Regions from separate parts of the Cytobacillus sp. GQ23 genome, predicted to be linked through region 1. Evidence: riboswitches for the same ligand, from Rfam matches in the RefSeq annotation. Region 1 holds a riboswitch; each other region holds the start of a gene.

Region 1 (10,161 bases):
CCAACTGGCTTAGGTCCGCTTGTTCTTGGAATTGTCCTTAATATGCCCGGATTATCAATCCTGGGAGCGATAATGACAGTTGGCTGTATTGGTGATCTTGCACTTTTTCAAAAGCTATTAAAATTTCCAAAAGACGCACTTGTCATTGATCACCCGACTAAACCTCAATTTACTATATATGAATAGTGATAAAGCTAGATTTTATTTTTGCTGTCCCATCTTATAAATAGCTGTGTGAAAAAGAAAGCAGCGAGGGCCGCCAGTGCTGAAATAAGGAGATTTCTCATGGAATCCAGTCCATATAGCCTGATCCCGATTAATTTAGAAGCAGTAGTGCACAATCTCCAGTTGTCATAAACAATGGCTGTCTTATGAAAAAAGGGAAAGAAAACGCCGAACAGCATGAGAAAATAAATATATTTTTTCATTATCCCATTCCTTTCATGTTTAATCCTATTGAAAAGATATGAGTCAGATCCTGCTATTAGTATCAAATGGACAAGAAAAAGGACAGTCGCCATGACTGTCCTTTTAATTCATTCTTTTTATGCGTCCATCAATCGCGTAACTAAACGGCTGCGGGAGCTGCTGAATATACTTCTCCAGTGCATCAATATCGTTGGGGCCAGTCACTCTATTTATCCCATTTAGAAATACGGTGAAATTATCTCCTCCATTAGCGAGATAAGTATTTACAGTGACCGAATAGATCTTGGCCGGTTCGAGTTTTGCTCCGTCCGGAAGGTATATATCTATTACTTTTTCACCTTTAGGCCTGCTGTCATCCCAAGTATAAGTAATTCCGGATATCTGTAGAATTCTAGTTATATTAGGCTGCCATTGCTGATTGAGGACCTCACGGATTTGGCTGCCAGTCAGGTCCATTTTGACAAGCAGATTACTGAAGGGAAGGACCCCAAATAAATTTCCCCAGGTAACACGGCCGGCATCAATGTCTGCGCGGATTCCTTCCGGATTGGTAAAAGCGAAGTCTGTGTTCATTGCTGACCGCTGAGAATCAGCAATAAGATTGCCCAAGGCTGATTCACCGCTTATGTTTTGTTCGGCCGTGATTGGAATAGCAGCAGTGCCAATATATCTGTTTACAGCAGATTCTACCTTTTTTTCATACCGATCGATTATCCTGGTTATATCGCTTGCAGGCTCGATCCGATCCTGATAAACAGTTACAATTTCTGCGTGTTTGCGGACAATATCCTTTGACTGCGGATCTATTTCTATATCTACATCAGAAAAGGCTGTGCCGTATGAATAGGCCTGGACCAGGAGTTTACCATCTACAACACTGTTCAGATAAGTATGGCTGTGTCCTCCAAAAATGACATCTACTTCATCACCCACTAGATGTGCCAAATCAATCAGCTGGCCACTGGCTTGTTGTCCATTTGGTCTGGATTCGCCTGGAACATGTGCTAATACTACAATGGCTCTTACACCTTGTTTTTGAAGTTCTCGGGCATATTTGTTGATGGCTTCAGCTTCATCAGTGAAGATTAAATCTTTCACACTGTCAGGTGCTGTTATAGCTGGTGTTTCTCTCATGATGACTCCGATAAATCCAATTGGGATGCCGCTAATGTTTATGATCTTATAGGGAGGAAGGAAGGGTTTACCTGACTTTTGATTTATGACATTGGCTGCAATCCATGGGAATTGGGATCCAGAGTAATCTTTTCCTGCAGAAGGGCTGCTGCCTGTCAGCAGGCGAAGCAGCTCATCAGAACCCCGGTCGAATTCATGATTGCCAATCGTGCCGATATCAAACCCCATCCTATTCAAAAATTCAATAGTCGGTTCATCCCTCAGAAGCGCAGATACCGGCGGGCTGGCTCCAATCATGTCCCCAGCATGAAGCAAAAGGGTATTTTCATTTTCAGCAGCACGCTTACGTAAATAGGCAGCAAGGTAATCAGCACGTCCTGCTGGCCTGCCGTTGACCAGACGAGTGACATTCAGCTGCCCATGGAAATCATTAATGCCCAGCAATTGAATATGCTTATATGGTTCTTCTATGCGTTCTTCCACATGGCCGTGATATCCTTCAGAAAGACCCTGCTGATTCCATTGTTCATATTTTGCATGCTGTCCGCTGTATAAAGGCATTCCCAGGATGCTAAATAATATAAGGGAGAAAAGCATTTTCATTCTTCGTCCTCCAGTAGTTGTGGCAGGGTTAGTATTTGCCTGAATCAGGAATTTAATCGGATGATAGGATGTCAAGTTTGTAATCCTGCCAAAAGGGTAAGGTCTTAAAGAAACATAATACTGCCAAAGGAGATGAAAACACATGAATTATAAGAAGCTTTTGCTTTCAGTCCCATTAGGTGCAGGATTATTGTTGGCAGGGTGCGGAACAGATGAGCAGGAGCCGCCGCCGGAAACCGAAGATGTAGAATTGGAAGATAATCAAATGGATGAAAACAATAAGGAAGATAGTGAAATGCAGGATCCCGGAATGAATGAAGAATCTCCACAGGGTGAAGAGAATCTGGATATGAACGAAGGGGGTTCAGAAGAGAATTAAATGATGCTGCACATCTTAAATTTATGGAAAAACGTCTGCTTATGTCAGGCGTTTTTATGTTTTTTTTAGAATTTGAATGTCTAATCAGAAATGCCGCAGGGCATTTAGGAGAAGGATCCATGCGTGAAAAGGTGAAAGCTTTTTGATTCACGTTTGCAGAAATACCTTTTATTTGTTTTCTGAATTATGTATACTAAAGTAGAATTAAATAGTAATAACTAGGGGTGCCCAATAGCTTGGGCTGAGAGAGAAACGCGCTAAAGTTTCTTGACTCTTTGGACCTGATCTGGATTATACCAGCGTGGGGAAGTTAGAATGTGCAAAAGTTTCTTTGTGCAAAGACATCTGCGGTTAAGCCGGTCCATCATTATGTGGACCGGCTTTTTTACATATCCGGCACTTCCCGGTTCCAGGTCTCGTCCCTATATTTTTGAATAAGGGAGAGATAACAATGACTGCAAGTTCATTAAATCATGAAAGTATTTCTATTATGTCGAGCTTTACTGGCAGCAGGAAAATCTATGTGGAAGGATCGAGACCTGACATAAAGGTTCCGATGCGTGAGATAGAATTAAGTCCCACCACCGGAAGTTTTGGTCAGCAAGTAAATGAGCCGGTTCGCGTCTATGATACGAGCGGCCCTTATACAGACCCTCAGCATACGGCAAATCTAAAAAAAGGGCTTCCTCCTATAAGAAGCCGGTGGATTCAAGAACGCGAAGATGTAGAAGAATATGATGGGCGGAAAATAAAGCCCGAGGACAACGGCTACCTTAATGAAGATGATCCGCGTGCTAATCATAAACTTTTTCCATGTCTATCCCGCAAGCCACTGAAAGCAATAAAAGGGAAAAATGTCACCCAGCTTCACTATGCAAAAAAAGGGATCATAACACCGGAGATGGAGTTTATAGCTATTCGGGAAAATATGGAACCGGAATTTGTTCGGTCCGAAGTAGCGAGAGGACGTGCCATTATTCCTTCTAATATCAATCATCCTGAGACAGAGCCAATGATAATCGGACGGAATTTCCATGTGAAGATTAATGCGAACATTGGAAACTCAGCAGTCTCATCTTCTATTGAAGAAGAGGTTGAGAAGATGACATGGGCCACACGCTGGGGAGCAGATACAATTATGGATCTATCAACTGGCAAAAATATTCACACAACACGTGAATGGATTATCAGAAATTCTGCTGTTCCTGTTGGGACGGTGCCGATATATCAAGCTTTGGAGAAGGTGAATGGAATTGCTGAGGACCTCACATGGGAAGTGTATAGGGATACGTTAATCGAACAGGCAGAGCAGGGTGTTGATTATTTTACAATACATGCAGGTGTCCTTTTGCGTTATGTACCGCTTACTGCCAAAAGGCTGACTGGAATTGTGTCCAGAGGCGGGTCCATCATGGCCCAATGGTGTCTGCACCATCATAAAGAGAACTTTTTATATACACACTTTGAAGAAATCTGCGAAATCATGAAAGCTTATGATGTGGCCTTCTCCTTAGGGGATGGACTCCGGCCGGGATCGATTGCAGATGCAAATGACGAGGCTCAGTTTGCGGAGCTCGAAACACTTGGTGAGCTGACGAAAATTGCCTGGGATCACGATGTGCAGGTAATGGTCGAGGGACCCGGCCATGTTCCCATGCATTTAATCAAGGAGAATATGGATAAGCAATTGGAAATCTGTAAAGAAGCACCATTCTACACGCTTGGGCCTCTTACGACAGATATAGCTCCGGGCTATGATCATATTACCTCTGCCATCGGGGCTGCCATGATAGGCTGGTATGGAACAGCGATGCTTTGCTATGTCACCCCTAAAGAACATTTGGGTTTGCCAAATAGAGACGATGTGCGTGAAGGCGTCATTACGTATAAAATTGCCGCTCATGCAGCAGATTTGGCAAAGGGGCATCCTGGTGCGCAAAAAAGGGACGATGCCCTGTCAAAAGCCCGTTTTGAATTCCGCTGGAGAGATCAATTCAACCTCTCATTGGATCCTGAGCGGGCATTGGAATTCCATGATGAAACCCTTCCGGCTGAAGGGGCAAAAACCGCTCATTTCTGCTCCATGTGCGGGCCAAAATTCTGCAGCATGAGAATTTCGCAGGATATCCGGAATTATGCAAAAGAGCATCAGATTGGAACCAGCGAATCGATACAGAAGGGCATGGAAGAAAAAGCTGAGGAATTTAATAAGGCCGGTGGAAACATTTATCAGTAGTCTTTTTATAGTTTAATAGAATGATATCCGCTGGGGGTGCCTGTTTGAAGGCTGAGATTAAAGCAAAGGCTTTAAGACCCTTGGAACCTGATCTGGCTAAAATACCAGCGTAGGGAAGTGGAGGATCGGGTCTGAATTCTATGGCTCATACCCCCGCTTTCTATTTAGAAGGTGGTTTTTTATTGCAAAAAAATCTAAAAAACTTAGGGGCGACTGCTATGAAAAAACAGCTGCATGTTATATCTGATGGAAAGCTATCTCCAGTGGCCTTCGCTGAAATGGCAGTTGAACTTGAACCCTTTACGGATCGCTTTCATTTAAGGGAAAAACATCGAACATCAAGGGAGTTATATGAAGCAGCAGAGCACCTTCTTAAAAAGGGTATTCCAGTTAGAAAAATCATTATAAATGATCGCGCCGATGTTGCCTGGGCGTTTAAAGCGGGTGTGCATCTTGCTTATCACAGTCTGCCGGCTGATATTGTAAAAATGCGTTTTCCGGATGTACCTGTCGGCTGTTCTGTACATTCACTTGAGGCTGCTGAAGAGGCTGCCAAACAGGGGGCTGATTATCTCCTGTATGGGCATATATTCGAAACAGACTCCAAGAAGGGAATCCCGCCAAGGGGCACGGGGTCTTTGGAGGCTCTAAAAAAGGCAGTAGACATTCCGGTATTGGCAATTGGAGGCATTAAACCAGAGAACGTACTTGAAGTCCTGGAGGCAGGGGCAGATGGCATTGCTGTCATGTCAGGGATATTGCAGGCAAAGGAGCCTGCGGAGGCAGCAAAGCTCTTTTCAAAAATGTTAAATGAGGAGGGGATATGATGAGGAAAAGGTTTGACGCCGTTATAATCGGCGGAGGCATTAATGGCAGCTCCATTGCTTTTCAACTGGCAAAAAGAGGGTATAAAGTGGCTGTTTTGGATAAGGGAAAAATAGCTGGTAAGGCTTCCGGGGCGGCTGCTGGAATTTTAGGAGCGCAAACGGAACTGACCGAAGACGGCCCGCTGTTCCAGCTCGCATGCAAAAGCCGCTCCATGTACCGGACCCTGATTCCTGAACTGGAAGAGTTATCACAAGTGCATATCGGCTATCAAAATAAGGGTGTATATAGAGTGGCAGATAATATTGCAGAGGAGATGAGTTTAAAAAGATTAGTAGAAAGCCAGCAAAAAGCGGGAGAGGATGCCGAATGGTTTTCCATTGATGACCTGATTAAACGTGAACCATTCGTATCAGCCAAATTAAGGGGTGCGATGTATATACCGAATGATGGACAGGTACAGGCATATGAATTATCCCTTGCCTTTGCAAAAGCTTCAATGACCCTCGGCGCAGAAATTTTTGAGTATACACAGGTAACAGATTTTATTTTAAAAGGTGAAAGGGTGTATGGGGTTAGAACCAGCCAGGGAGAATTTCTGGCTGATTCCGTTATCGTTGCTTCCGGTGCCTGGAGCAGGGAGATTCTTGAAAGAACGGGCCTTGTGCTGCCCATTATTCCGGTTAAAGGCGAGTGCTTCTCGGTCAAGGCTGATAAAACGCTTGTACAAGGGACGATCTTTTCACACGGATGTTATATCGTTCCCAAGCAATCCGGAAGGCTGGTAGTTGGGGCAACGGTTAAAGCAAACTCATTTGATGAAAAGGTGACCGTTGAGGGTATTTCCCAGCTGATGGAAAAGGCTCAAAACCTGGTGCCGGATATCGCGAATGCAGAATGGGAACGAGCCTGGACAGGAATTCGCCCGCAATCGGCTGATGGGCAGCCTTTTTTGGGACAACATCCAGTCATTGATGGGTTATATATTGCAGCGGGGCATTTCCGCAATGGGATCCTCCTCGCTCCGGCAACAGGAGAGCTGATGGCAGACATCCTCGAAGGCAGGACGGAGAAGCCTAACCCGTTTGAGCTGTCCCGCCTTGAATATTTAGACCAATCGTCAAAAGGGGTGGTTATATGAATATTGTCATTAATGGTGATGCTGTGCTGCTGCCGAAGTCAGTTCAATCAGTTTCACTTTTGCTCGAGCACTTTCATTTGGAAAAAAAGGTAGTCATTGTCGAGTTAAACCAGCATATTTTGGACAAATCTGCGTATGCTGAAACGGTTTTATCAGATGGGGATCGAATCGAAATTGTACACTTTGTAGGAGGCGGATGATATGTTGAAAATTGGACCGTATGAATTTAGCTCCAGGCTGCTGCTTGGGACAGGAAAATATCCAAACTTTGATGTGCAAAAGGAAGCTGTGGAAGCTTCAGAAACAGAGGTGCTTACGTTTGCCGTACGCCGTATGAACATTTTCGAAGCAAACCAGCCCAACTTTTTAGAAAAGCTGGATTTAAAAAAATATAAATTACTCCCTAATACGGCAGGAGCGAGTACAGCTGAGGAGGCTGTCCGAATAGCAAGGCTATCCAAAGCTTCCGGGCTCTGTGACATGATTAAGGTTGAGGTAATTGGATGCAGCAAAACGCTTCTTCCAAATCCAATTGAAACAATAAGAGCAGCGGAGATTCTATTGGACGAGGGATTTATTGTCCTTCCTTATACTTCTGATGATGTCGTCCTTGCGCGAAAGCTTGAAGAACTAGGCTGCCATGCAGTCATGCCATGTGCTTCGCCAATTGGGTCAGGGCAGGGAATCATTAATCCTATTAATCTTCAATTTATTACAGAGCAGGCTGCTGTGCCGATTATTGTGGATGCCGGAATTGGGAGCCCGGCAGATGCAGCATTGGCAATGGAGCTGGGTGCAGATGGAGTGTTATTAAATACGGCTGTTTCCTCTGCCGATGATCCTGTAAAAATGGCAAAAGCTATGAAACTCGCTATCGAAGCAGGAAGACTGGGGTATGAAGCAGGACGGATGCCTAAAAAACGTTATGCAGCAGCAAGCAGTCCGGTGGAAGGAACGGTCTTTAGTTGAAGGAGCGATACTCCCGCCAAATGTTATTTTCTCCGATTGGTAAAGAAGGACAGCTAAAGCTAATGGAAAAACACGCCCTGATTATAGGAGCTGGTGCATTAGGTGCTGCAAATGCAGAAACGCTCACACGGGCAGGCATCGGCCAATTAACCATTGCAGATCGGGATTATGTGGAATGGAGTAACCTGCAGCGCCAGCAGCTTTATTGTGAAGAAGATGCAATCCGAAAAGTGCCAAAAGCGATCGCAGCAGCTAAACGCCTGAAAGCCATTAATTCTGAGGTCAAAATTATCCCTCGTATTATGGATGTAGGTGTACAGGAAATGGAAGAGCTGATTGAGGGTGTTGATGTAATTGTTGATTCAACTGATAATTTTGATATTCGCTTCCTGATCAATGATATTTCTCAAAAGTACCGGATTCCCTGGATATATGGAGGCTGTGTGGGGAGCTATGGTTTAAGCTATACCATTCTGCCTGGGGAATCACCCTGCCTGCATTGCCTCATGGATAAATTGCCATTAGGAGGAGCCACTTGCGATACCGCTGGTGTGATTCAGCCGGCTATTCAAATGGTTGCGGCACAACAGTCTGCTGAAGCATTAAAGATATTGGCAGAAGACTTTGATTCCGTGCGCGGGACACTTGTTTCTTTTGATATATGGAAAAATCAATTTAGTTATGTTAATGTTTCCTCCTTAAAAAATCCGCAGTGTGAATCATGCGGAGCTAAGCCAGTTTATCCATTCCTGGACTATAGAAACCAGACTAAAACAGCTCTGCTTTGCGGACGGGATACCGTTCAGATCCGGCCTTCAGCTCTGCAGGCTGTAGATGTTGCGTATCTGGGGAAATCGCTGGCAGCTCAAGGGATCAGTGTAGAGAGCAATCCCTATTTACTCTCATTTTCGGTCGATGAAGCCAGAGTGGTTGTATTTAAGGATGGAAGAGTGCTGGTGCATGGGGTAAAAGACATTCTCCAGGCAAAGAACCTGTATCATCGTTTTCTGGGATAAAGGATTTGTGCCTGTCGCTAGAGCGGCAGGCTTTATTGATTATTAGGCAAATAATAATCCCGTTAAATATTAAACTGAAAAATAGGCTAAAATGGGAAAGAAGAAGATTATATCAGGAGTTGATAGCATGAAACATAAAATCCAAAAAATCATGCCAAATTTATGGTTCAACACAGAAGCTGAAGAGGCAGCAAGCTTTTATACTTCAATTTTTAAGAACTCAGCTATCATCCAGATTACCCGCTATGGAAATGAAAGGAACGAACATAGCGGCGCGCCAGAGGGAAAGGTTATGACTGTGAAATTTCAGCTGGAGGGACAGGAGTTTACGGCACTGAATGGCGGGCCGAAGTTTAAGTTTAATGAGGCTATATCTTTAATTGTCAATTGTGAGAGTCAAGAAGAAATAGACTACTATTGGGAAAAGCTCAGCGAAGGCGGGGACATGAAGGCACAGGCATGCGGCTGGCTTAAGGATCAATTTGGGGTATCATGGCAAATTGTACCTGCAGAGTTAGGCGAAATGATCAGCAGCCATGATTCTGAAAAAAGCGAGCGAGTAATGAAGGCATTGCTTCAAATGGAGAAAAAGATTGATTTGAATACTTTGAAGAAAGCATTTGAAGGATAAAAAAAGGCCTGTCCACTTAACATTTTTAAGGACAGGTCTTCTTTAGTATTACTTATCCTCTCTCAATAAGTAGCTGTTTCCATCCTGGTCTTTAAATGTAAACATCGTTCCAAAAGGCATCTTTAGCATATCTTCAACTTCCACGCCATTCTGTTTCATTTGTTCATAGGCAGATTCAATATCATTTGTGCTGAATAGGATGGATGGGTGGGCAACTGCAGACGGATTTTGCTGTTCCATCGCTGCCTTTGAATAAAGTACCAGAGTTGTAAATTCATCATCGCTTGGTCCCACTTCAATCCAGGATGCATTTGGGCCCATAGGCTGCTCGAGCTTGAGCACAAACCCCATTTTATTCAGCCAAAAGTCTTTTGCCTGCTCCTGGTCCTCAACATATACTGTGACTTTGCCAATTTTATTAATCATAATAAATAACTCCTTTTTTCAACTTTTATCATAAGGATTTTATCAGCCCATACCGGAAAATACAATTCCGCGTTAATCCGCTTCTAATTGGGGATAATTACTGTAAACATTGAGAGGAGAGGGGTTATGTACATAGATTCCATACGGTTTACCGATCCTCCTGTTCATCATCGATTTCCGCCTTTATACGAGAACTTGGGGCTTCCGGAGGTCTCCTCCTATATTGAGCAAAAATATGAATTTGATTTTACCATTGGAAAAACGAAAAGAACCGGTCAAGGAGGCATTCGAATGTATATGCAATATGAAGATTTTAAGGTGATAATAGCTGGAAAATTAACAGGATTCGGACCCAAAAGGCTTATAGAGCTG
Region 2 (10,161 bases), on a different contig from region 1:
TTCTCCCAAAACTCTTCATCATTCCCTAATCTTGAAACAGAGCGTGGCTGGTCATGATTATTAAAGTAAAGACTGTTCCAGCCAATTTCATCCAGCTCATTTTGCCATTTGGTCAGATTTGTTTTTAAGTCAAACAGATTGAGGGGTTTAAGGTCCCATTTGCCGTTTGGCCCGTTATCCAGGCTAACATGTTCAAACTGGAAAACCATATTTAATTCATTGCGTGATTCTCCTGTATACTGCCTTGCCCACTCAGGATTAACACCAGGCATTTCGCCGACAGTCATAACATCATACTTCGATAAGGCCTTTTCATTCATCTCCTGCAAGTATTCATGAATTTTTGGGCCATTTCGATAATACTTGCTGCCAGAAGCATACTTCTTCCCGGGCTTTGGTTCATCATCAGGGAGTCCCTCCACTTTGGAAATAAAGTTGACTACATCCATTCTGAACCCATCAATCCCTTTCTCAAGCCACCAGGTCATCATGTCGTATATTTCTTCTCTTAATTTTTGATTCTCCCAGTTTAGATCAGGCTGTTTTTTTGAGAACAGATGCAAATAATATTCTCCTGTACTTTCATCAAGCTCCCAGGCAGATCCGCCGAAATTACTGCCCCAGTTATTCGGCTCTTTTCCATCTTTTCCTTCACGCCATATATAGTAATCCCTATATGGATTATCCTTCGATTTCCTTGCTTCTGAAAACCAGATATGTTCATCTGAACTATGGTTTACCACCAGATCCATTATGAGTTTAATGCCTCTTTTATGCAGCTCGTCAAGAAGCAGTTCCCAATCCTTCATGGTGCCAAACTCTTCCATAATATCCTGATAATCACTGATATCGTAGCCATTATCATCATTTGGCGATTTATAAACCGGTGATAGCCAGACCACATCAATTCCGAGCTCTTTCAAATAATCCAGTCTTGAGATAATTCCCTGCAAATCTCCTATTCCATCTCCATTGCTGTCCATGAAGCTCCGAGGGTAGATTTGGTAAACTACACTTTCTTTCCACCAATGCTTCTTCATAATGCGACCTCCGGTATAATAAAATTTCGAGAAAGCCTAAAAATGGTGATACCATGGAATCATAGAACCCCATGGCATCTTCAAGTTTATTCGGCTTTTTTAAATTTTGAGAAAGCTAAAGTTAATAGAAACGGAACTATGAGTGCAATTCCCATTCCAATAAAGAAAGGAATCCAATTTTCCGCAAAGATGGAGAAGAACGCCGGCAATCCGCCTACACCTATTGACGGTGCCTTAACTCCATTAATAGTGATGAATATGCCAGCAATCGCCGACCCAATAATCGCTGCAAAGAACGGATACTTAAAGCGAAGATTTACCCCAAACATAGCCGGCTCGGTAACGCCCAGCCATGCTGATATTGAAGATGTAAGCGCAAGACCTTTCAGCTTTTCATTTCCTCTGCTAAGCAGCATCATGGCAAAAGCTGCGGAACCCTGTGCAATATTAGACAATGCAACCATAGGCCATAAAAACGTGCCGCCAATGCTGCCGATTAACTGCAAATCAACAGCAAGGAAAGTATGATGCATGCCAGTGATTACAAGCGGTGCATATAACCCCCCATAAATTAATCCTCCAAGTGCCGGAACAGCATCAAAGATTCCGACAACACCATTTGTAATCCAGCTGCCGATTGTAAAAGTAATTGGTCCAATGGCAATAAAAGAAAGAAATCCTGTTACTAATAATGCAATCGGTGCAACAGTCAGAAGCTGAAAAGCATCAGGAATTCTTTTTCTCAGGAATACTTCTATCTTAGCCAACACATATGAAGCAAATAATACCGGCAATACCTGACCCTGGTAACCTACTTTCTCAATTTCAAAACCAAATAAATTCCACTTTGGAACTTCCTCTGCAGCACCATAGCCCCATGCATTTAAAAGATCCGGGTGCACGAGCATCAAACCAAGCACAATACCCAGAAGCGGACTTCCGCCAAACCTGTTAACAGCACTCCATCCAATCAAACCGGGTAGGAATACGAAAGCAGTATTGGCAATCAGGTTAATGATCGCAGCCAGATCAGCCCAGTTTGTATAAACTTCAACAAACGACTTTTCATCAAAGAAAATACCTGGCGCAGTCATAATGTTGTTGATTCCCATCAGCAAACCAGCTGTTACGATAGCTGGCAGGATAGGAATAAAAATATCGGCAAGTGTTTTAATGCCGCGCTGCAAGGGATTTAAGTTTTCGGCAGCAGCACTTTTGGTCTCTTCCTTTGACGATTCGCCAATTCCGGTAGCCTCTGTCATTTCTTTATATACTTTATCAACGAGGCCTTGTCCGATTACAACCTGGAATTGTCCATTGGTGAAGAAGGACCCTTTCACTATATCAATATTTTCAAGTTTTTCTTTATTGACTTTGCCTTCATCTTTTAAGGCAAAACGCAGCCGTGTTACACAATGAGTGGCCGCAGCGATATTATCTTTGCCCCCGATAGCTTCTACGATTTGCTCTGCTGACTCTTTATTTGTAGCCATTCTTCGCTCTCCTCCTGTTACCGTTTTCAAATAAAAGAAAAAAACAGTTATAAGGTGCTTATTTATGGTCCTCAATTTTGATAAATATAAACCAAAGCAACTTGTATATACATGATCTGTTTACGCTTTCATTTTATCTTGTATATACATGTCAGTCAACTGTTTTTTCTTTTCCTTGTTTTATATACCCATTCACACCGTTTGGAAGCCATAAAAAAGAAAAACCGGCTTTGAGACCAATCGTCTGCAAAGCCGGTTCTAAACCGGTAGGCTATTTTCTTTTATCATCGTCATCATCTTTAGTGAGATCACGAGTAGATTTCTTAAATTCCTTTAAAGTTTCCCCGAATGCTCTCCCTATTTCGGGAAGTTTTTTAGGCCCAAAAATAATAAGAGCCAGAACGAGGATGAGAATTAAGCCTGGAATTCCGATGTTTGATAACATGCTGAACACTCCTTATATATCATATCGCTTGAAGCGGTAGTAATCATGTTCACTGTCTATTATAGGGGACTTGCTCAAAAAATCATAGTACGAGACTTATTATAAGATACTCATTCTCCCGCTGTTAAAAGGCCATCTAGTTCTTCGAGTACGTCACCAATTTTGCGGTCATGGATTACTTCATCTGCATAAAAGTCAAAATCAGTGGGTTCCATATTAATTATCACCAGTTTTGCTCCGTTTTGTTTCGCTATCAGCGGAAACTGATTTGCCGGGGTCACAGTCAAGGATGATCCCAGTACAATAAATAGTTCTGCCTTGTCTGATTCATCTGCCGCAAAATCTAATGCCTGCTCCGGCAGCATTTCTCCAAACAGAACTACTGAAGGACGAAGCATTCCCCCGCAATTACATTGAGTATGCCCATGCAAATAACCCTCGCTTGGGAACACTTCTTTACATTCCTGGCAGTGGAGTGTCTGCAGATTACCATGAAGCTCTGATACATTTTTACTGCCAGCAAGCCGATGAAATCCATCAACGTTTTGAGTTATAATACTCTTTATCATGCCTCTCTTTTCCCAATCAGCAAGAATATAATGGCCTTTATGAGGATTACACTCTTTCAGTCCGATTACCCTGTGCCGATAAAAATCTATAAATTCATTCACATTTTGATTTAATGCTTCCGTACTGGCAATTTTTCCAGGATCTTTCCCGTTCCATAATCCATTGTTGGCTGACCTGAAATCAGGCAGCCCGCTTTCCGTTGACATCCCTGCTCCAGTTAGTATTACTGTATATTTTGATTCCTTCAGCCATTTTTCAATCATAAATACCAGCTCCCACTAAATATATTGATACAGCTTAATGCTTATTTCCATTTTTTTCTTCAGGTTAAATGTTTATGTCATGTCACGTATGCGGTAAATAATAGAATTATAACTGTTTACCCGAATTATCAATATAGGAGTGATGGCTATGCCTGAAATAGAAACGAAAGACTATAAGGATGGCTATAAAAAATTTTCTTCCAGGGCAAAACGCTACGCAGAGGATCCCGAAAAAACGAAAGGACTGCTAAAAAAGGCGACACTTAAAGCAGATAAAAACAAATCCTCATTAAATGATATATGGGAAAAGTTTCAGCTGCTTATTGATTTAGTCAGGGCATGGTCAAAAGGTGATTACCGGCATATCTCCAAAAAATCAATTATCTTTATTATTGCTTCCATTCTATACTTTGTTTCCCCTATCGACCTGGTTCCAGACTTTTTAATTGGAATGGGGATTTTGGATGACGCAGCAGTACTGGGCTTTGCCGTCAGTCAAATATCAGGGGAGCTTGAGAAATTCAAAACCTGGAAAGACAGCAGGACAATTGAAATGAAATAAATTTCAAATGCTGTCCTTTTTTATATTGTCTGCTATAATAATGATGGAAAGTATTCATGTCTGTTAAAATTATATAGCAAGAAATGTAGGGGAACCGGTGTGCCGGTTGAGACTTCATCCTTAAGATGCTGACCCTTTGAACCTGATCTGGCTAATACCGGCGTAGGGAACATATTCTTAAACATCATAAATGTTTTTTTATATGCGTCCCGGTATTATGCCGGGGCGTTTTTTAATTTTCAGGGCAGACTAATACCCACTTTCCTTACTACATAAAAGCTTTTGGAGGTTTCATTATGAAAAAATGTATAGCTGCTATTTCTGCGCTTCTTCTGCTGCTTACCGGATGTGCCGGCAGCGGCCAGACTGGAAAAGAAGATGCAGGCAGCAAACAAGAATTGAAAAAGGTTACTGTCGTTCTGGATTGGACACCCAATACCAATCATACCGGCTTATACGCCGCAAAGGAAAAAGGCTATTTTAAAGAAGAAGGACTTGATGTCGAAATCATCATGCCAGGTGAGGCAGGAGCAGATCAATTGACCGCATCAGGCAAGGCAGATTTCGGTGTCAGCTATCAGGAAAGCATTACGGAAGCGCGGGTACAGGGTGTGCCACTGGTTTCAATAGCTGCTGTCATTCAGCACAATACTTCCGGTTTTGCATCCCCTGCTGAAAAAAATATTAAATCGCCGAAAGATTTTGAAGGAAAAACTTATGGCGGCTGGGGGGCACCTGTAGAAAAATCAGTAATTGACTCTCTAATGAAAAAGGAAAATGCTGATGTCGATAAAGTGTCAATTGTGAACATGGGAGATGCAGACTTTTTTACAGCCGTTAAAAGAGATATAGACTTCGCATGGATTTATTACGGATGGACAGGTGTAGAAGCTGAGCTTCGAGGGGAAAAGATTAATATGGTCTACCTTACAGACTACTCTGATAAACTGGATTACTACACGCCTGTACTGGCAACTAGTGAAAAAATGATTGCAGATGATCCGGAGACTGTCAAAGCATTTGTAAAAGCAGCAGCCAAAGGATATGAATTTGCAATCAACGAACCTGGCGAAGCAGCTGATATTTTGTTAAAGCATGCTCCTGACCTTGACAGTGACTTGGTCAAAAAGAGCCAGGAGTGGCTATCTCCGCGCTATCAGGATGATGCTTCCAGATGGGGAGAACAAAAGCTTGAAGTCTGGGAAAACTATGCACACTGGATGCATGAAAATGGTCTTTTAGAAAAAGAATTAGATGCCGGCAAAGCATTTACAAATGACTTCCTGCCGGAATAAGGGGAGTTTATAAAATGGCAAACGCACTTGTAAGCATTCAAATCATACCAAAAACAAAAGATGGGGAAAATGTTATACCATATGTTGATGAAGCAATCAGTGTCATTCAGCAATCGGGTGTTAAATACGAAGTTCATCCCCTGGAAACAACGATGGAAGGCGATTTAGAACATTTATTAAAAATCATTGCTGACATGAACAGAAAAATGATTGAAAAAGGAAGCAGCAATGTCATTTCACAGGTTAAGATCCTATATCAGCCTGCTGGAATTCAAATGAGTGATTTAACGGAGAAGTACCGTTCATGATCAGTGCAGTCAGAAAAGGATGGAGGCCGGCAGCGGTTCTCCTTCTTTTATTCATTTTTTGGGAGCTGGCGGTGAATCTGGCAGATGTCCCATCTTGGCTGCTTCCTCCCCCGACAGACATTATTCAGGAGGCGTTTTTAGGCTGGGAGGGCTTCCGCCTGCATCTTCAATCGACAATCCTGCTTTCACTATGGGGATTTGGCATAGGCACTGTCATTGGATTACTAACAGCTGTGATACTGCATTTATTGCCTTTTATTAGGGAGTCTGTTTACCCGCTTCTTATCCTTTCTCAAAATGTGCCAATAATTGTTCTGGCTCCTTTACTGGTTGTATGGTTCGGATTTGGCATACTGCCAAAGCTTATTGTCATTACGCTGGTATGCTTCTTCCCGATTACTGTTGCAGCATTGGATGGTTTTCGGCAAACACCGGGAGAACTCAGGCATTATATGCTGATGGCAGGGGCGAGCAGCGGACAGCTATTTTGGAAGCTGGAGCTCCCCCATTCCCTTCCATCTTTATTTTCAGGCCTAAAAATCTCTGCAACCTATAGTGTGATGGGTGCTGTCATATCTGAATGGCTTGGAGCTAAAGCCGGAATAGGGGTTTATATGACCCTAGCCTCTTCCTCATTTCGGACAGACCGTGTTTTTGTAGCCATTTTTGCGATTATGCTGTTAAGTTTGCTCCTTTTTGGAGCCATTTTACTGGCTGAACGTTTGCTTATTAAATGGAAGTCCCAGGAGAGTGGCAGGAAATGATACAATTATCGGTTAATTCTATATCGAAAAGTTTTGATTCCAATCAAGTATTAAACAATTTAAGCTTTCAAGTAAATGAAGGTGAATTTGTTTCGATTCTTGGTCCATCCGGCAGCGGAAAAAGCACTATATTCAACCTGATTGGCGGTATGCTCCTGCCAGATGAAGGTTCCATTAAGCTTGGGAATACAGAAATCAGCGGAAAACGCGGTTCAATTAGCTATATGCCCCAGACACCTTCCCTGATGCCATGGAGAACCATCCTCCAGAATGTTAAGCTTGGCCAGGAAATTATGGGAAAAGCCGATCCGGAAACGGCCAGAAACATGCTTCAAAAAGCAGGACTCGGCGACTATGAAAATGCATATCCTCATGAATTGTCGGGAGGAATGAAACAAAGGGCTGCCTTTATCCGGGCATTATTGAGCCCGCAGCCGATCATATTGCTGGATGAACCTTTTTCAGCTTTAGACGAGCTCACCCGCCATGATATGCAAAAATGGCTTCTTGATATTTGGAACGAGCATAAACCGACAATCCTGTTTGTAACACATAATATTGAAGAAGCCCTTTACTTGTCTGATCGAATTTTGGTCCTGAGCAGTAAGCCTGCTAAAGTAATGAATGAATATGTGGTACCCTTTAACAGGCCAAGGGTGGAGGAACTTCTTCTCAATGAGGAATTCCTTGCCTGCAAAAGAAGTATCCATCATGCGCTGAAAAACCATTAGGAGGCAGGAGCATGGATAAATATATTGATTCCCATATTCACCTTGATAAATATAGTCATATGGATTTAGAAAGAATGTTTAATGAGCTGCCATTTCAGCTATCCCTTGTAACAGTTTCAAGCGATTTAGCCTCCTGTAAACGAAACCTTGCTCTTTCGGAAATTTATCCTTTTGTTAAACCTGCCTTTGGTTTTCATCCTGAACAGGCACTGCCCAGTGATCATGAAATTTCAGAGCTTTTCAGCTGGATGAAGATTCACAAAGAGCAAATGGCTGCTGTTGGCGAGGTTGGCCTTCCATACTATTTAAAATCTGAAGGAGTAAAGCAGCTTGGCGGGTATATTGAACTTCTCGAAGAATTCATTAAGCTTGCAAAAGAATGGGATAAGCCTATTGCCCTTCATGCAATTTATGATGATGCACCGACTGTATGCAATTTATTGGAAAAGCACTCAATTAAAAAGGCTCATTTCCACTGGTTTAAAGGTGACACCGCAGCCATAAGCAGGCTGGTTTCAAATGGATATTATATCTCCTTTACACCTGATATTGTGTACGAAAAAGAAATACAGCTCCTTGTACGGGATTTCCCTATCGATAAATTGATGGCCGAAACAGACGGTCCATGGGAATTTGATGGCCCTTTTAAAAACAAACCTGCCCATCCGGCCATGATGGCCCATTCGATCAGTGTCTTTGCTGAACTAAAAGAAATTACTTTCAGCAGTGCCCTTAAGAAGCTGAATGATAATACAAAAGCCTTTTATAATATTGATTAAAACATTTACAATAAGACGGTTTTTTTAGAGAAAATATACTAGATAAATATAATCACTTCGCACCATTCCTAATTTTGGAAATATGGGTTAATCTTATATTGGACAATACTTTTAGGAGGTATGTGATGAAAAAGTATATTTTCTTATTATTGACTATTTTACTAGTTTTCTCGGGCAATGTTTCTGCACAGCCCAAAAGCAAATCGGCAATTTCGACTGAGAAGGATTTCATGAAAGCCGTTTTAAAATCTGATGAGTATAAGGAATTCAAATCCTCTATCTTAAAAGATGCAGCTACCAAGCCAAAAGCTCTTATCGATGATAAGGGAATGCAATATGGCTGGACAGTGCAATATGAAATTGAATACAATGAAAAAAATATATTCCTAAATGAAAAAGCTCTCGTAAATTTCTCCTCTCTCCTTTCTTTCTCATTAGAGTCCGGAAAGGAATTAAAAGTGCGGCTGGTTGATTACAGCAGGCTCATTGAGGATCAGGCATTTTATGTAAAAGACCTGAAGTCTGAGGAAGAGACCAAAATAGATATATCAAAAGACGTTGCCTTTACTGATTATTTAACAGAAGTAGAAATGAAAAAAACTCAGCTGATTAAAGAAGCGGCTCAGATTAATACTGTTACTTCCGATAAGGCTGAAGCATCAGGCCAGCTATGCTACTATTGCACAAAGTATGAATGGCGCGGCGGCTATCCCTGTTCATCCGCTAATATTGAATCTGAAGCTTCAGTATCATCGCAGCTTGAACAAAACGGGCTGAATCCGAATTCAGTGGTCATTGAATGCTATGTCCCCCGTCATAAGGTGTGTGTTGATGGAGAATGGAGAACCTATTGCCCTATACAATGAACAAAACCGGCTAAGCGAATCGCTTAGCCGGTTTTGTTAACCTTTCGTACCAGATGCAATATTTGAACCTTCTATAAAATGTTTCTGAAAGAAGAAAAATAACAGGACCACAGGCAGTAATACCATTACTGACATGGCCATCAGGTAATGCCATTGTGTCTGTACAGTTCCCTTAAAGGTTTGAAGACCAATTTGCAGCGTGTAAAGACTCTCATCATTTAAATATAATAATGGTCCAAGTAAATCATTCCATGCGCCATTAAATGAGAAAATCGCTACAGTAATAAGCGCAGGCTTCGTCAACGGCAGCATAATATGCCACCAGATCTGAATATGATTTGCGCCGTCCAGAACAGCAGCTTCAATCAGTTCATTCGGAATGGTCATCATAAACTGCCGAAGCAGGAAGATGAAAAAGGCACTCCCCAAAAAGGCCGGAACAATCAGCGGCAGATACGTATTTCCCCAGCCAAGTTTGGAGAATAAAATGTACTGTGGCACCATAGTGACAAACCCTGGTATCAGCATGGTTGATAACACAACTATAAACAAGGTATTTCTTCCTTTGAAACGGATTTTCGCAAATGCATAAGCAACCAGCGAATTGACAATAACGCTTCCCGCCATTCCGCAAAAAGCAATAAAGAATGTATTCATAGCCCACCGGGTAAAAGGTGCCGTTTTCCATGCTTCCACATAATTCGAAAAATGAATTTCTTTTGGCATAAAGGTCGGCGGATATTGAGCTATCTCAGCAGGAGATTTCAGAGAAGTTGATATCATCCACCACAGCGGCGATATTACCAGTACACTTCCTGCTAGCAAAACGATGAAAACAAACGTCTGCTTTAATTTATCTTTGAACTTTTTCGTCTCATAAAACTTCGGTGCGGCAGCTGTTCTCATTTATTATCTCCCCCCTCATAATGAACCCATCTTTTACCGATTTTCATGTTAATGATTGTCAGTATCATGACGACAATAAACAATAGCCAGGCCATTGCAGAGGCGTAACCCATGTCAAACACCTCAAACGCATTATTCC
Region 3 (10,161 bases), on a different contig from region 1:
CTTGTCAATGAATTTGGAAAGCATGAAGAGGATCAGCCGGTACCTCAGCCTAAGGATTATAATGAGATCGAATACTAAAACATATGTCTTTCGTATATCCATTTTCGGCCATAAAGTAAAAAAAGAGACCCTGCAGAGGTCTCTTCAGATATCATTTATGTCCATCATAAGCAAAAACGCGTTTATCCAAGTATACATGAAAGAACCATTCACCTGCACCTATCAAAAGGGCAGAGATAAAGGCTGCCATTGCCAAGCCGTCTTTCCCGGACACCATTAATTCACATAAAAGCCAGATGGCAAAAAAGCTTAAACCAATGTCAGAAATGGTTGCTATGGTATTCCTTTTTGTATGCTCTGTTTCGTCACCTGACATACGGAATATCATCATATCCCCCAGAACATAAGCCCCTAGAGTGAGAATGACGCTAATAATGAGTGTTTCAGTAAAGCTGATATCAAAAATTCCAGTCAAAATAATTCCCAGCATTGCGGTAATCATAACAAATTTAAGCAATATCGCTTCAATATGCTCCATGGTGAAATCCTCCCTCTTGTTTTAGGTAACTATACCCTGAGACAGGGGGGATAATCATTAAATTACAGAAAATTGGAAGTTTCCCTAGATCGACGCGAAAATCCCCGATGCTTTGGCAACCACCTGATCCTGATCGTTATAAATCAGGCAATCCGTATGGCTGAGAGTTCGTCCTCTTTTAACGAGGTGAGCATCGGCAATTAGATATTCCCCTGTCGCGCCCTTTAGGAACGTTACCTTTAAATCAGCGGTCACCACAGACTGCAGCTGATCTTCACCCGGCTCAAAAATATTTCCCATCGCTACATCTGCAAGAGTAGAGATAATTCCTCCATGAACCAGTCCAGCGCTGTTAATAAAGAGCGGCTGGACTGGCAAAGTGACTTTCATATTACTTTTACTGACTCTTTCGTAATGGAATTTCAGAAACTCATCAAAAGGCTGCTTGATTAACATTTGGTACACTCCAATTTCATTTAGTTAAGATGGTTATTCCCGATTCTTTGTGAAATCCCTGCTTATTGAGACTCTTTTTTTGCCAGGGAGAGACTCCAAAATTATTACATGGTTTCAAATAATCCATAAAAATGATATTATTTTCAATAAATTCAAAAAAAGGCGGGCGGGAAAATGGCAAAAGTAGAGAATATTAGTTTCGCTGAAAACTTTCCTATTTCATTTAAGGAGCTTGAAAAGGAAGCGGAGAAAGTGATGGGAGCAGACGGTTTTGGCTATGTTCAATCAGGAGCCGGCGGGGAAGAAACGCTTAGAAAGAATATCGACTCCTTTGCAAAATACTCAATTGTGCCGAGAATGCTGAAGGATGTTTCCATGCCGGATATAAGTGTGAACATATTTGGAAAAACATATCCTTATCCTATTTTCCTTGCTCCGATTGGAATGCAGCGGCTTGAACATAATGAGGGAGAAATGGCATCTGCACGTGCAGCAGCTTCATTTGGCATTCCATTTATCCAGAGCACAGTTTCCAGTTATTCCATTGAAGAAATAGCCAGCACCACAGGCACGAGTCCCAAATGGTTCCAGCTATATTGGTCCAATTATGAAGAAGCATCGTTCAGCATGGTCCGGCGCGCGGAGGAAGCGGGGTATGAGGCCATTGTGTTAACGGTTGATACGGTGATGATGGGATGGAGGGAGGCTGATCTAAGAAATAACTTTTCCCCCTTAAAGCTTGGCTATGGAAAAGCTAATTATGAAAGTGATCCAGTCTTTATGGCCTCTCTCCAGGATGGCGATATCGTACAGGGAATCCTTAATAATATTCATCATCCAACATTAAGCTGGGAGCATATTGCGAGATTAAAGGAGAAAACAAGCCTGCCCATTTTATTAAAGGGCATTCTCCACCCTGAAGATGCCGGGCTGGCCGTTGAAAGAGGGATAGATGGAATCATTGTCTCCAATCATGGCGGCAGACAGCTTGATGGAGTGATTGCGGCGATTGATGCGCTCGGACCGATTGCGAAGGAAGTTAAAGGGCGGATCCCGGTTTTGTTTGACAGCGGCATTCGACGAGGTTCAGATGTGGTTAAAGCTCTGGCGCTGGGAGCCGACGCCGTTTGCCTGGGGAGGCCGTATGTGTATGGCCTGGCCATTGGCGGGCAGGCTGGAGTTGAAAAAGTACTTGCCAACTTTATAGAAGAAACAAAAGTGTCGCTTTCCCTGGCAGGGGTAGGGAGCTTAAAGGATATTGCCGGTCTGCAGCTAATTCGAATGAAGTATTAAGTGTTATCAAACTTCCTGCCATGAAAAATTATAGTCTATGAAAAAGAGCCAAAATGAAAACGGACAAGCCTATTGCGCTAATTAATGACGAATCTGTTCAAAGCTCCGCAGCAGAAAATGATGAGCGCTTAATTCAATCCATCAAGAAAAGTATATAAGCGAAAAGATTGATGACATTGACGGAATAATTTGATAAGCTTGAAGTAGCTTATCAAATTAAATATCTATGTAACTACTAGGGGTGCCCCGAATGCGTGGGCTGAGAGGAAAGCGCGTATAGCTTTCCGACTCTTATGGACCTGATCTGGTTAATGCCAGCGGAGGGAAGTAGGATTTGACTATATGTCGATTCATTTACTTTAACCAAGCCAGGTCCTTGTCGGGATCTGGCTTTTTTGTATACATACTTCTCATCCTGATAAGCAATCAGGCTGCCCTTTTAGAAAGGAGGTATAGATGAACAAAACCCGATTGTTAACTGCGATGGCTTTATTTGTAGCAATAGGGACACTCGGATCCCATTTGCTCTGGTTTCCCGCAGGAGCAGCTAAGGCCTATCCGGTCCAGCATGCGGTAAATGTATTGGCAGCGGTGACACTTGGTCCCCTGCCGGCAGCAGCTGTCGCTTTTATGATTGCATTGCTGCGTAATTTGCTTGGATTCGGGACGCTGCTTGCGTTCCCAGGCGGAATGATCGGTGCGTTTTTGGCTGGTGTTCTTTATTTGAAATTCAGACGGAAAATATGGGCTGCCATTGGAGAGGTAGTGGGCACCGGCATAATTGGTGCATTGTTTGCCGTTCCGTACGCAAAGCTTCTCATGGGCAGTTCAGCTGGTGCATTCTTCTTCATGCCGCCGTTTCTGATCAGCAGCATTGCCGGTGCGGCGATAGGCTGGATGGTATTGGCGAAGGTTAAAGAGAAAAATCTGATTCGAGCAATGGGATGATTTTGGGATGGAATGCGGTTGGGTATGCTCAGGACGAGGAATTCCAGAAGAATAACCTGACTTTATGAGCATTTTTCACGGATTTATAGCGATATCCCAAAGTTATGAGAGGAAAACTTCAAGCTAGGTAAAAAACAATTAAAAACGTTAGAAAACTGCTAGGGGCGCTACGGCTGAGATAAGGAGCTTTTTCCTTTGTCCCTTGGAACCTGATCTGGATAATGCCAGCGCAGGGAAGCAGTGAGGACCTCAATCTAAATCCTCATGCTTTTTCCCCGGCAGCTTCTGAGTTTAATAGGAGGCTATTTTTTATGACTTTTTCAGAGATTTTGCGCAAAGAAAATGAAGATTTATTTCAGATGATATTTGAGCACCCATTTGTCCAGGGCATTGGGAGAGGAGATGTGCCGAAAGAGGCGCTTGCTCATTACATTAAAGCGGACTTTGAGTATTTGAATGCATTCATGCATATTTATGGGATTGCCATTTCAAAATCTGCGGAGCGCAAGGATATTGCTTATTTTAATCAGCAGATAGAATTTGTATTGAACAGCGAAGTGCATCCTCATCATAATTTCTGCCAGCAGATTGGGGTAGATTATGAAGCATTGCAGGGGTATCCGCTCCCTCCGACAGCTGATCATTATGTAAAACATATGATGTATCATGCCCACACAGGCGGAATGGGTGAAATCCTCGCTGCATTATTGCCTTGTCCATGGACATATTGGGAGATTGGGCTTGAGCTCATGAAGCAATATGAGCCAGATGAGAACCATCCGTTTTATCCATGGATCTCATTTTATGCAAATCTAAGAGTCGAAGCGGTGACCATGAATATGAGAAACCGTTTGGATGAGCTTGCTGAAGGGGCATCACCGGAAGAAAGACAGCGGATGAAGGATGCTTTCCGGAAAAGCTGCCAGCTGGAGCTTGGTTTCTGGGAGATGGCTTATACCTGTGAAAAGTGGCCGGCAGGCATTCCGGCAGCAACTTCATAAAACCATTATTTGCCTGAAGCTCTTACTGCAGGTGTTTCGAAAATTAAAATTCATAGTAGGGGGTGCACTAAATAGTGCGCCTCTTTTTTGTTATAAAAAACGTTTAAAAATGCTCAAAGAGTGGCTCTAAACGAATGTAATGAAATTGTAATAATCAAACGGTTGATACTCAGAAACGGATGTTTAATCACTTTCTAATATTACTGGAAAGCGAAGTGATGAAAAATTTCAAGAAAAGATTGGGAATGGTAATTTATGCCCCGTTTTAACCTTCTGGCCTGAAGGTATTTATAACTTAAACCCTAAATTTACTCGTACATCGTCCCGCTATGCAAAAGCCGAAAGGAGATGGAAATATGAGTGTTCAAAAAAGTACGGATAGCTCCAGCCTTGCAGAAGTTATAGACAGGATCTTAGACAAAGGAATTGTGATTGATGCATTTGTGAGAGTTTCTCTTGTCGGGATCGAAATTCTGACAGTTGAAGCGCGAGTGGTCATTGCCAGTGTGGATACGTGGCTGCGCTATGCTGAAGCGGTTGGTTTATTAACAGATGAAGTGCAAGAGGATGGCCTTATGGATAGAGGACAAAATCAGAAACCGCAATTTAGCGTATAGAGAAAAAAAATTAAACATTAAAAAGAAATGAGGCAGTAAACATGGAAAATCAAGAAGCAAACAATCAGACAGGAAATGAAATTAATAATCAGAGCAGTGAAGCAACACAAAATCAGGAAGTAAATCAGTGCAGCGAAGAAAATGAGCAAGCCGAAAACGGCAATGAATTGAAAGAAAAGAAGGAAGGCTCTAACTTTTCTATGAATCTGGCTATTGTGGGCGGGGTTGTAGGAGCAGGAATAGGGTTGCTTGCGAATCCTCAGACGAGCAAAAAAATCATTTCAAACTTAAGCGATTCTGAATTTGTAAAGGTTGCAGGAAAGGAATTTAAAAAGACGGCCCAGGAGCTTCTTGCCGGGCAAGCACAAAACAGTGTTAAACATTTAGCTGAGGGTTATCTGAGTAAAATTGAGGACGGACTTCTTTCTCCTAAAAAGGATCGCGGAGGAGATGAGAAGTATCAGGAAATCAAGGAAGAGAACAAACACTTAAATGAACGTCTGCAAAGAATTGAAAATATGTTGAACGATCTGGTGGAATCCAAGTAACAATAAGTCTTTTTTTTATGAACCGGGGTGATTTAGATGGACAAAAGAGTAAGGAAAGTCGTTAAAAAGATTGCAAAAAGTGCGATTAAGCGTGCCCCGGAGCCGCTGAAAGAAAAAGCAAAGGAAGTAGTAGCGGAAAAGGCAAAGGAGAAAATCACAGAAAGTATTCAGAACAAAGGAGAAGAATTTACCGAGAAGCTGGAGAGTGCACGAGACGATTTTGCCGATAATGTCCATGAAAAAGCAGGAGAAGCAAAAGAAAAAACCCAGGAAGTATTGCTTTCTGCAAGAGAGAAGCTGGGAAAGGTTGTTGAAGCCGGGGAAAGCTTCCAAGAGAAAATGTCTTCAGCAAATGAAGATAAACATGACGATAAGAGAAAAGTAAAAGGTGTCAAAAATCTCAAAAGCGTCAGCGGGATAAAGAAGGCAAAGGATATGAAAAGTGCTACTAAAATTAAAACCTATGAAAATATTAAATCCTCAAATGACATTAAGACCATGGGTTCTTAATTGGAGAAAGGAGAATAAGCAATGGCAGTTCAAAAAAGTACAGATAGTTCCAGTTTAGCGGAGGTAATTGACCGTATTCTGGATAAAGGCATTGTAATCGATGCATTTGTAAGGGTGTCAGTTGTCGGAATTGAAATCTTAACAGTAGAGGCAAGAGTAGTTATTGCAAGTGTGGATACCTGGCTCCGTTATGCAGAGGCTGTGGGACTTCTTCGTGATGAGGTGGAAGAAAACGGCCTGTCACTTCAGCAGAATGACAGACAGGCACGATTCAGTATCTAAAAAGTACGGGAAGCATAGCCAGGATTATTAAATCCTGGCCTCTGATGCTTTAGCGGGAGGCAAGTATGGAGATCAAAAAAATCATTGGAAATGTAACTGAATTTTTTAATGAATATGTGGCCCCAGTACACAAAATCACCTCCGTGGAAGAGAGTGAAAATAAAGGCTGGAAGCTTACTGTAGAAGTAATAGAAGAAAAGGAATATATGAAAAAATACGCAAAGGATGAAATGCTTGGTGTCTACGATGTTTTTCTGAACGCGGAAAAGGAAGTCACTTCTTATAAACGGCGTGATATTCGCTATAGAAGTGCTATAAATCAGGAAGTGTAGGACTGGGCAGAGGGAGGAGAAAGAGTGACAGTCTTAAAAAAAAAAATCAACAACGAAGCTAAAGCCTTAGTACAGGACGAAAAGACAGAAAACTTGCTTTCTCGCTCATTGCAATATTTAAAGGCTGGTTACCCGGTCCACTTTACAGGTCCTTCTGGAGCAGGAAAAACCTCACTGGCTTTAGCTCTTGCAAAGAGAAGAAAAAAACCCATTATGCTGATTCACGGCAACCATGAGTTAAATAATAAGGATTTAATTGGTGACTTTACCGGATATAACAGTAAAAAGGTAGTCGATAACTATATCCGGTCTGTTTACAAAAGGGATGAAAGCGTGACGGAGATCTGGAAGGATGGGCGATTGCTGGAAGCAGTCAAGAATGGATACACCCTGGTTTATGATGAATTTACGCGCTCACAGCCAAGCACAAATAATATATTTTTATCCATTTTAGAGGAAGGAATTCTTCCTTTGTACGGAACAAAAATGACTGAGCCGTTCGTACGTGTTCATCCGGACTTCGCTGTGATTTTTACCAGCAATCCTGAAGAGTATGCAGGTGTATACCAAACTCAGGATGCACTGCTGGATAGGCTTATTACAATATTTGTAGATCATAAAGACAGTGAACGCGAGGCACAGCTGGTGTCGGAAAAAATGAATATTGATAAAAATGAAGCTAAAGCCATTACAAGTCTTGTTGCTGGTTTGCGCAAAGAATGTAATGGGGATAACGGTCCGAGCCTGCGGGCTTCCTTAATGATAGTTAAGGTAACACAAGAAGAAGGCATTCCAATAGATGGGTCTCATTCGGATTTTCAGAGGCTTTGCATGGATATTTTAGGCCATCAGGTAAGCCGGTGCATAGCTGCGGAGAATCCATTAAAAACAGCAGAAAAAATGATTTTAGAAGCATGCAGGAATATGAAGGTAACTAGTGGAGATAAAGGAGAGTAGGATAATGAGTAATGAAGAACAATTGGGGATATATGTTTTTTGCGGAATCCAGACAGACGGTGAAGAGAAATTTGGCTCTATTGAAATTGAAGGAGAGGAAAAGGAGTTATTTACGATTCAATTTAAAGATGCAGCCATGGTAGCTGCCGAGGTTCCTATGAAAATCTATCATCCCAATAAAGAGAATTTAATGATGCACCAAGACGCTGTTTCACTCGTGATGAAACAAAATCAGGCAGTAATACCAGTCAGTTTCGGGAATGTGTTTCATTCCAGAGAGGATGTAGGAGTACTGCTTGAAAATTTATATCCGCAATTCGAAAAGCTTTTTCCGGAGATACACGGAAAGGTTGAGCTTGGCTTAAAAGTGATTGGAAAAAAAGAGTGGCTGGAGTCGCAAGTCAACGGCAACTCCCATGTAGAAAAGATGGCAAATGCAGTTAAGGGGAAATCGGAAGCAGCCAGCTATTATGAAAGAATCCAATTGGGCGGGGCTGCCCAAAAAATAATAGCTTCCCTGCAGAATGAAATAAGGCAGGAAGTGTTTAGCCCATTGAAAGAGTCGGCTGTAGCATCAAAAATAAATGACCCAATAGGCGAAAAAATGCTTCTGAATGCATCCTTTTTAGTGGATCGGGATAAAGAAGCAGAGTTTGACCAAAGAGTTAATGAGGCGTACGAGAAATGGAAGGATAAGATCGAATTCAGCTATAGCGGACCTTGGCCTGCTTATAACTTTGTCAATATCAGATTAACTGTTGAGGGTGCCTGATGCTTCATAAACTGGTTTCCGCACCTATCAATCTGGTCATTAAAATAGCGGAAAAGGTGAAAGAAGAGGCTGACAAAGAACTTTACGATCTTCCGACCATTCAGCAAAAGCTCATTCAGCTTCAGATGATGTATGAGCTTGGAGAGATACCTGAAGAAGCTTACAAGTCGAAGGAAGAGGAATTGATTATAAGATACGAAGTGGCAAAACGGCTAGAAATGGAACAATGGGAAGAAATGACAAAGAAGAAATGAGGACAGATAGAAAATGGGTGGTCTAATTTATTTGTACGGATTGATTCCAGCAAAGGAGGCAGCCAATCATTCGTTTCCATCTTTAAAGGGTTTTGACGGGGAAGGTGACCTGTACACCATTAATATAGGCAATATTACTGCAGCAGTTTGTGACCTGGGTGCTGGGAATTACTCGGAGGATAGCATTAAAGATCGTATTAATGATGATATGGAATGGCTTCAGGAAAAGGCCTTTCATCATCATGAAACAGTATTGGGCCTTTCAAAGATATTTACAATCATTCCCTTGAAGTTCTGCACTTTATACAAAAACCCTGATAGTTTGGAAGCTGCTGTGCACGCTAATGAATCCAAATTAAAGAGCACGTTCGATCTGATTTCCGGGAACGAAGAATGGAATTTGAAAATCTATTGTGATGACAGCCTGTTAAAAAAACAAGTCAGTGAGAGCGATCCAGCAATAGAAGCAAAAAGAGAAGAAATTAGTCAGCTGCCAAAGGGCAAACAATTTTTCCAAAAGAAAAAGCTGAATAAATTGATTGAATCCCAGCTCGACGAGGAAAAAAACAAGGTTAGTGAACAAATACATTTACATCTTAAAGAGCTTGCACTTAAAGGCAATGTAAAAAGAACTTGGGGAAATGATGCAACAGGAAGAAAAGATAATATGACCTGGAATGGGGTCTATTTGATATCGAAATCTCAGATAGAAGTATTTTTAGAACAACTCCAACATTATGAAAAGAGTATGCAAAAAGCCGGATGGCGGTTTGAGGCTACAGGGCCATGGCCGGCATATCATTTTTCCAGCTTTTCATAAGTGAGGATGAGAATATGTCACTAAGAGAATCTATTGAAAACAAAGATATTGCCTTAATTGATATCCTGGACGTCATTTTAGACAAGGGAGTTGCTATTAAAGCAGATCTCGTAATCTCAATAGCAGGGGTCGACCTGGTCTACCTTGACTTGAGGCTGCTCATAGCATCCGTAGAATCCCTTGTTCAGGCACAGGAGGGGAATGGCAAGACGATATCATCAGAACAATTTGACTCACAAAGGGAGGAGTTGAATCATGCAACAGGCCAGCCAGACAAATGGAAAGATTAATCTTGATCCTGATAATGCAGAGCACGGATTAGCCCAGCTTGTGCTAACCGTTATTGAGCTTCTGAGGCAAATTGTTGAAAGGCATGCCATCAGGCGTGTCGAAGGCGGGACTTTGACAGACGAGCAAATCGAAAATTTAGGAGAAGCATTAATGAATCTTGAAGAAAAAATGGAAGAGTTGAAAGAAATTTTCGGATTGGATGCTGAAGATTTAAATATTGATCTAGGTCCTTTAGGAAGCTTAATGTAATTCAACTGAAATAGGAGGACTTAAAATGGCAGTCGAACATTCAATGCAGTCAAGTACGATTGTTGACGTACTGGAAAAAATATTGGATAAAGGCGTGGTAATTGCCGGTGACATCACCGTGGGGATTGCTGATGTTGAGCTATTGACAATTAAGATCCGCCTTATTGTCGCTTCCGTCGATAAGGCAAAGGAAATTGGCATGGACTGGTGGGAAAATGATCCTTATCTCTCGTCCAAAGCTGCAGATAACAATACAAAAACTCTCCAGGAAGAGAATAGGAGACTGCAGGAAA

The links. Region 1 has a riboswitch for thiamine pyrophosphate ahead of thiC (phosphomethylpyrimidine synthase ThiC). Riboswitches for the same ligand answer to the same signal wherever they lie in the genome.
Region 2: linked by a shared signal. The riboswitch ahead of AC6CHU_RS12980 (ABC transporter substrate-binding protein) and the one ahead of thiC (phosphomethylpyrimidine synthase ThiC) in region 1 are both predicted to bind thiamine pyrophosphate.
Region 3: linked by a shared signal. The riboswitch ahead of thiW (energy coupling factor transporter S component ThiW) and the one ahead of thiC (phosphomethylpyrimidine synthase ThiC) in region 1 are both predicted to bind thiamine pyrophosphate.

The regions. Positions count from the first base shown of each region.
Region 1 is NZ_JCAXER010000037.1:8,737-18,897, forward strand. It holds gene AC6CHU_RS23235 (DUF3267 domain-containing protein) at 1-186, shown strand, start outside; gene AC6CHU_RS23240 (hypothetical protein) at 195-428, opposite strand; gene AC6CHU_RS23245 (bifunctional metallophosphatase/5'-nucleotidase) at 532-2,166, opposite strand; gene AC6CHU_RS23250 (hypothetical protein) at 2,309-2,545, shown strand; TPP riboswitch at 2,756-2,870, shown strand; gene thiC (phosphomethylpyrimidine synthase ThiC) at 2,997-4,781, shown strand; TPP riboswitch at 4,804-4,914, shown strand; gene AC6CHU_RS23260 (thiamine phosphate synthase) at 5,000-5,608, shown strand; gene thiO (glycine oxidase ThiO) at 5,608-6,747, shown strand; gene thiS (sulfur carrier protein ThiS) at 6,744-6,947, shown strand; gene AC6CHU_RS23275 (thiazole synthase) at 6,949-7,716, shown strand; gene AC6CHU_RS23280 (MoeB/ThiF family adenylyltransferase) at 7,713-8,732, shown strand; gene AC6CHU_RS23285 (VOC family protein) at 8,860-9,363, shown strand; gene AC6CHU_RS23290 (VOC family protein) at 9,412-9,789, opposite strand; gene AC6CHU_RS23295 (hypothetical protein) at 9,916-10,161, shown strand, end outside.
Region 2 is NZ_JCAXER010000014.1:17,653-27,813, forward strand. It holds gene AC6CHU_RS12955 (glycoside hydrolase family 13 protein) at 1-1,040, opposite strand, end outside; gene treP (PTS system trehalose-specific EIIBC component) at 1,127-2,533, opposite strand; gene tatA (twin-arginine translocase TatA/TatE family subunit) at 2,805-2,978, opposite strand; gene AC6CHU_RS12970 (NAD-dependent deacylase) at 3,089-3,811, opposite strand; gene AC6CHU_RS12975 (YkvA family protein) at 3,960-4,373, shown strand; TPP riboswitch at 4,451-4,559, shown strand; gene AC6CHU_RS12980 (ABC transporter substrate-binding protein) at 4,670-5,668, shown strand; gene AC6CHU_RS12985 (thiamine-binding protein) at 5,683-5,976, shown strand; gene AC6CHU_RS12990 (ABC transporter permease) at 5,973-6,740, shown strand; gene AC6CHU_RS12995 (ABC transporter ATP-binding protein) at 6,737-7,471, shown strand; gene AC6CHU_RS13000 (TatD family hydrolase) at 7,483-8,250, shown strand; gene AC6CHU_RS13005 (hypothetical protein) at 8,376-9,116, shown strand; gene AC6CHU_RS13010 (carbohydrate ABC transporter permease) at 9,153-10,022, opposite strand; gene AC6CHU_RS13015 (carbohydrate ABC transporter permease) at 10,019-10,161, opposite strand, start outside.
Region 3 is NZ_JCAXER010000013.1:90,941-101,101, forward strand. It holds gene AC6CHU_RS12610 (hypothetical protein) at 1-78, shown strand, start outside; gene AC6CHU_RS12615 (DUF2512 family protein) at 152-538, opposite strand; gene AC6CHU_RS12620 (PaaI family thioesterase) at 623-994, opposite strand; gene AC6CHU_RS12625 (alpha-hydroxy-acid oxidizing protein) at 1,169-2,287, shown strand; TPP riboswitch at 2,515-2,630, shown strand; gene thiW (energy coupling factor transporter S component ThiW) at 2,744-3,235, shown strand; TPP riboswitch at 3,386-3,488, shown strand; gene tenA (thiaminase II) at 3,547-4,236, shown strand; gene gvpA (gas vesicle structural protein GvpA) at 4,593-4,853, shown strand; gene AC6CHU_RS12645 (gas vesicle protein GvpP) at 4,895-5,401, shown strand; gene gvpQ (gas vesicle protein GvpQ) at 5,438-5,911, shown strand; gene gvpJ (gas vesicle protein GvpJ) at 5,933-6,193, shown strand; gene gvpO (gas vesicle protein GvpO) at 6,259-6,525, shown strand; gene gvpN (gas vesicle protein GvpN) at 6,550-7,482, shown strand; gene AC6CHU_RS12670 (GvpL/GvpF family gas vesicle protein) at 7,487-8,254, shown strand; gene AC6CHU_RS12675 (gas vesicle protein GvpG) at 8,254-8,508, shown strand; gene AC6CHU_RS12680 (GvpL/GvpF family gas vesicle protein) at 8,522-9,328, shown strand; gene AC6CHU_RS12685 (gas vesicle protein) at 9,343-9,618, shown strand; gene AC6CHU_RS12690 (gas vesicle protein K) at 9,584-9,868, shown strand; gene AC6CHU_RS12695 (gas vesicle protein) at 9,894-10,161, shown strand, end outside.